2 regions of the Paenibacillus sp. JT22N1 genome follow, and region 1 is predicted to be linked to the other one. Evidence: riboswitches for the same ligand, from Rfam matches in the RefSeq annotation. Region 1 holds a riboswitch; the other holds the start of a gene.

Region 1 (3,158 bases):
TGCCCATGAGATCGCGCAGCGTATCAAACGTATCCACGATCTTTACGGCATTTTCATAAATGTCTCCGAAATATTTTTGCAGCTGATGGTCAATCAGTCTAAGCTCTTTTTTACCAAGTGTTCCAATGACATCGCGTTGAGGAACAAGTACTTTTTTGAGCCATAGAATCTCTGAGCGAAGTCCAATAATTTCATTCAAATGCGACTTCTTCGTTGCCACCAGGATGTCTTCTTCCAGCTTTTCAATCTTGGCCTCGATACGGTCACCGACCGCCACATAATTATCGACGACAAGATCGACCAGATGGTATAGGAAACGATCGGCGCTGTTTACTTCCTCTTCCCAGAGAAAAGGTTTCAAAGCTCGAAGTTCATTGATTTTTTGTCTAGTAACGGTAATAATAACATGTCTGCTTAGAAATAGATTAAGTGCGCGAAGGAAAATTTCTTCATCATCAAATCGAATACTATTAATAACGATAAAATAATGGGAATCGTAGAACTCAATTTTGGGACGTTGTTCCTCTTCGCTTAAGCAATCCTCCACGGCCAAATCATGAAGATGGAACAAAGGTTGAAGGATCTCTAAGTCCTCTACCCCTGCATCAATCCAATAAAAGCCTCTTTCTGGAGGTGTTAGGGCGACAGTCACGTCATCAACCAACGTAAAAATGCCATTCTGAACCCACCGTGTTTTCATCTGATCCACCCCTTTGAATGGAATCAGTCGGTTAGTTCATCTTTTTAGAGCAAGGCTCCGGATGAAGGAATAACCGACTGCATTCCTACACTATTAAATTGTTTAAGATCCTTGCAGGTTCTACTCCTCGGTTCTCCGTCCAAACGTATGCCCTCCTTTTTCGTCCGTGTCGAATACTTGTCTAGTATAACCCTTCATATATCACGTTTCAAGCCATAAAAGTTTGCAGAAACTGGGTAGATTGTTGTTAAGATAAAGTATGGAGATAACGCTCAGTCGGTGTCAAAAAAATAGCCACCATGACTTACATGGCGGCTTTTAAAATTTTATTTTTAATTTCTTTGTAAATCTCAATTAATTCAGGATCACCGCGCTGCAGCAGTTCTTCTTCACTGTTAGCACCATAGATACGGCATAACAGGGCAGCAGCATCTTCTGCTTGTTGAATCGTTGGTTTTGTGGTTTCAATCAGGGCGAAAAAGCGATTCAATGAAGCAAAAGCGGAGAAGCTATCGATCGTTTGGGTTGACATAAATGACCTCTTTTCATGAAATAAGATTTATAAAATAGGGTGTTGTTATATATATTTCGTTGTTTTAATATCATATAACCCGTTTTTTTGCTGGCTTAAACATATTTTTTTGAGACGTTTTGTATCAATTGTTTCACAAGGGGACAAACCGTTGCAATTTCTTTGCTTTAATTTCTAATGACAAGCGTTTCATGCCTTGACTTTGATTGAATTTATAGTATGATAATTTTAATCGCATACGTTACATTTTCTTATCAAGAGTAGGTGGAGGGACTAGCCCTATGACACCCGGCAACCGACAAACCTTTGCAAGCAAAGGGGAGCACGGTGCTAATTCTTGCGGAAACGCTGATTAAAGCGAATCTGGGAGATAAGAGAAGGACATTGACTTTGATTTTCCATGGCCTTTCTCTGATTCCAGAGAAGGTCATTTTTGCATTTATTTCCCAAATAAAACTTATGAAGAGGAGTGAACAGGATGCCGATCAAGATTCCTGACAACCTGCCTGCCAAAGAAATTTTAAACCAAGAGAACATCTTCACCATGGATGAATCTGTCGCGTATCACCAGGATATACGTCCACTTCGGATTGCTTTATTGAATTTGATGCCGACCAAAGAAACGACGGAGACGCAGCTGCTGCGCTTAATCGGGAATACGCCATTGCAGGTGGAATTCGTGCTTCTGCATCCTAAAACTCATACTTCTAAGAACACTTCCGTCGAGCATTTGGAAATGTTTTATAAAACATTTGACGATATTAAAGATGAAAAGCTGGATGGCATGATTATCACGGGTGCTCCTGTCGAACAGATGGAATTCGAAGATGTGAATTACTGGGAGGAATTGACGCAAATCCTGAATTGGAGCAAGCACAACGTCACTTCTACCTTGCATATTTGTTGGGCAGCTCAAGCGGGCTTGTATCATCATTTCGGTGTGCGAAAGTTTGCGCTCGAGAACAAGATGTTCGGTGTATTTCCTCATACTGTTCAGGTACCGAATACAAAGCTGCTGCGCGGCTTTGATGAAGTCTTTCATGTACCACAATCGCGTCATACGGATATTAGTCGTGAAGACATTGAACAATGTCCTGATTTGGAAATTTTATCGGAATCTGAGGAGTCCGGTGTTTATATCGCCGCAACGCGAGATGGGAAGCATATTTTCGTAACAGGACATTCGGAATATGATGCTTGTTCATTGAAATGGGAGTACGATCGGGATGTGAGTAAAGGGCTTACAATCGAGATCCCCAAAAATTATTACCCGAATAATGATCCGAGCAGACAGCCTTATAATACTTGGAGAGCGCATGCGAATCTTCTGTTCTCCAATTGGTTGAATTACTATGTCTATCAAGAAACACCATTTGAATTGAACGCTAACATCAACGAAAGCTTGGCAAGCTCGCAATTGTAATTCGAAACCATATCCCTGAGGAGGAACTCCCTTTGTTGAAAATCGAAAGTCGTCTCGCCCAAATTGGCTCTATTGAAGAACCCGTTACTGGAGCTATCAGCTTCCCAGTCTACCAAGCTACTGCGTTCCGTCATCCGAAGCTTGGGCAAAGTACAGGATTCGACTATGCACGTACGAAAAGCCCAACACGCAAGGTGCTCGAGGATGCTATTGCTCAGTTGGAGTCTGGAGATGCGGGCTTTGCTTGTTCCTCAGGAATGGCTGCGCTGCAAACCATTTTTGCTTATTTCAGCCAAGGAGATCATCTGATTGTTTCCTTGGATTTATATGGCGGTACGTACCGTCTGCTTGAGAAAATCATGTCGCGCTTTGGTGTGACTGCTACGTATGTGGACACGAATGATTTAGATGGGCTGGAAGCGGCGTACCAGCCGAATACCAAAGGGCTTGTCATTGAGACACCGACGAATCCATTGATGATGATTACAGACCTTGAGCTTGTG
Region 2 (3,158 bases), on a different contig from region 1:
AACTCGTCATCGTTCATTTTCATGCTTTTTCGGATTAACTCCATCATTGCTTTTTGAGTTCGCGTATTCAGTTGCTGAATTTTCTCCACAGCCAAATCAATTTCACTCTCCATAACTACACTCCTATGTAAGATTCGTTTAAGTACTAACATAGTAATTCGGCGTTATTCCACGATTTGTGGCTTGCAGCGGAACGAGGTTGCCGAGCAATTCACCGGTTGCCTAGAGAATACAATATTATGGAACTATAGTTTTTCATTACTCAGCATTCGAGTGCAGCCAATTGGCAGTATGTGCATAAGCAGTAGGGCTTCCTAGCAATCCGTCATGACTCGATCCAGGAACGATATGAACCTGTACTTTGAAAACGTGGGCGAACCCAGTTGATGAAATCTTTTGAGAGTACGGGTATGAGTATTTGCTGTCTTCAGATATTCCATGAAGAAGAATAATCGCCATCGCCGTTTTAGCGGCGCTAGGATAGTATCGATAGTAAAGTTCGCTCTCGTTGCGGGTCACGTAAGGCTGCAGCTCGGGAACGGGATATTGGGATGGATTTACCAGATGGGTCTCCTCCTGGACAGCAGTTTATTGTATGGGACTACTTTAATGTCATTTACCGAGAATGGTACCAACTTCGATGCTAATCAAGTCTTCCTAATCTTCACCTGGTTTGTCGAATTTTTTAGAATAAGACGTACGCTTGCGTATGGTCAAATAAGTATGCTCGATCCCAGAAGTATCTTTGATCCTTGTTGTTTTTTGATGCTCGTCCAAGTTTTCCATTTAGATCCATTAATGCAGACTCAATTAATTCGGATCTTACGGGTCCCCATGCCTCTTGTTTTTGTCGAACGTAGTTCAAGCTCTCAACCAAGGTCAGACCTTTTATTCGCTGAAAAGGAGCAGCCCACAAAACTGTATCACACTTCATGCTTTTACATGGGATCGCAAATTCCCTTAACCCACATGCTCCCGTATTTGTAGAGATAGCAATTAGCCCACAGACATAATCTGTGCTGTGTTCAATGAAGAGCTTTTTTGTAAGCTCACTGTCAAATCGAAAACATTCTATATGGGTAATCTTACAATGCTGCAAACCTTCAAACGAAAGACCTTTAAACGAATTTTTCAAATTTAGCGAAGAAATACGCAGGGTACGAGTATCCTCGTGATAATCAATTGTTTCATTCATCGTAACAGTGTTCCCTTGGTTTAAAATCTCTTTGGCCGGCAGATTGTCAGGTATCGTGATCGCCATCCTGTCCCTCCTATTACACTAGTTTACTTTGTTAATGTAAAACAAAAATGACCTTCCCTGGAATTAGAGAAAGGTCATAAAAATTCAAAGTCATATCCTCACTCTTATCTCCCAGATTCGCTTAAGTACAGCGTTTCCGCAAGAATTAGCACCGTGCATTCCTTGTTTAACAAAGGTTTGTCGGTTGCCGGGTTTCATCGGGCTAGTCCCTCCACCTGCTCTTGATAAGAAAATTCAACATATTCAATTATTTCTATAATACTATAAAGTTCTCTGATGTCAAGGGATTTAACACTCCTTGATCAATCCGCAATAAATGATAAATCTTATGTGATTTTCGCCTCATCTTTGGTGTTTAACACTCTCGTTTTCCGTTAGCTGAATAGAGCTATGAGCCAGTAAATTGCACCAATAGCTGATTAAACTTATCACGTTCTTCCCAAAATGGGCCATGACCGCTGTATTGAAACGGGACAAGCTGTGAATTTCTTATTTTTTGATTTAGTTCCTGTGCTTGTGCAAATGGAATTACTTTGTCGTGAATCCCGTGAACAATTAAAGTAGGGACCGATATTTTTGGCAGATCGGTATATAATTTCTCATCTCTTAGCATAACTACGACTGATGCGGTTGACCAACCTGCTGCCTGTAATCCCAATTGAAAAAACCAGTCTGAGAATGGGCCTGATATATACTGAAAGAAAAAGGTGTCTGTTACTTCACGCATCATTTTAGGGCGGTCGTTTAATGTTTCATTAAGAAATTTGTTGGCAGTCTCTGTTGTAAAGCCTATAGGAGCGGCAGCGTCTACAAGAACAAGTCTAGAAACTCCGTAACCATTGTATCGGGACATATACCTAATTGCGATCGATCCGCCCGTGGAGTGACCAACGAGTGTGAAGTTGTTTAATTGAAGTACACCAACTACAGTGCGGATGTCATCCGCCAATCGGTCATAATTGTAGCCACTTATTGGCTTATCCGAATTACCGAAACCTCTCCAGTCAATTCCTATACAGCGGTATCCCTTTGCGGGAAGAACATCAAACTGATACTCAAACTGTTTATGATTTAACGGCCAACCATGTATAAAAACTATGGTCTTGCTGCCCTCAGGATTGATATCTTCGACATATAAATTTACACCTGGTTCTATATTAACAAAGTATCCCACACCGATTCCCCCAAATAACTAAAGTGGCTTTAAGAATAAGATACTCACTTAGCAAATATGTGTGAATACCTATTCCCTTGATTGCACGCCATGTCGGTTGAAAGGGACGGTGTTTACAGCTTGCCTTGCTTTACCCAAGTCCAAATCCGATAAGAGCCGAACAGTGCAATAAATATCAAAAAAATAAGGGTAATAAGCCATACGCCAAGCCGATTAATATCATTTAGCCGTTCTGCATTCGCAAACACAAATACAGAAAGACCTAAGAAAAAAATATACATTAAGACATTTGGAATAATCCAAGCAATTCTTAGTCCCCTATTGGGCTTAATCATGCTGTCGCCTCCTTTGTCGTTAGTCGATATTTTATACGTTTCTGTGTATTGGAAAGTTACGCTAACCTGCTCGTTACTTCAATAAACAAAAGAGGAGCTGCCGCCAAGCAGACTCCTCAATAGTTACCGTTTGCTTATAAATGTTGAAGGCCTATGCGATTGCCTTCACTGTCTAAAAACATCCCCAAATATCCTGCGTTATTGCCCGCATTGGTTTTCTCCATGATCACTTGTCCACCCGCTTCAGGGACCCTTGAAAGAATGTTGGCCAGGTCTGGACTTCCGTCAAGGTATATCGTGACGCCATCGACAGAGGGCTTACGATGGGGACCCTTCACTAACGCCCCTCCGTTGCACTGTTCCTGAACCGGAAAAAACGCGTATTCAT

What was found. Region 1 has a riboswitch for S-adenosylmethionine ahead of metA (homoserine O-acetyltransferase MetA). Riboswitches for the same ligand answer to the same signal wherever they lie in the genome.
Region 2: linked by a shared signal. The riboswitch ahead of AC58UU_RS21370 (hypothetical protein) and the one ahead of metA (homoserine O-acetyltransferase MetA) in region 1 are both predicted to bind S-adenosylmethionine.

The regions. Positions count from the first base shown of each region.
Region 1 is NZ_JCAUAW010000004.1:258,362-261,519, forward strand. Features, by position in the region: gene corA (magnesium/cobalt transporter CorA) at 1-700, opposite strand, end outside; gene AC58UU_RS10290 (hypothetical protein) at 1,005-1,232, opposite strand; SAM riboswitch class I at 1,481-1,609, shown strand; gene metA (homoserine O-acetyltransferase MetA) at 1,711-2,655, shown strand; gene AC58UU_RS10300 (aminotransferase class I/II-fold pyridoxal phosphate-dependent enzyme) at 2,691-3,158, shown strand, end outside.
Region 2 is NZ_JCAUAW010000011.1:120,587-123,744, reverse strand. Features, by position in the region: gene AC58UU_RS21375 (hypothetical protein) at 1-113, opposite strand, end outside; gene AC58UU_RS21370 (hypothetical protein) at 686-1,261, opposite strand; SAM riboswitch class I at 1,363-1,492, opposite strand; gene AC58UU_RS21365 (alpha/beta fold hydrolase) at 1,650-2,435, opposite strand; gene AC58UU_RS21360 (hypothetical protein) at 2,549-2,770, opposite strand; gene AC58UU_RS21355 (VOC family protein) at 2,905-3,158, opposite strand, start outside.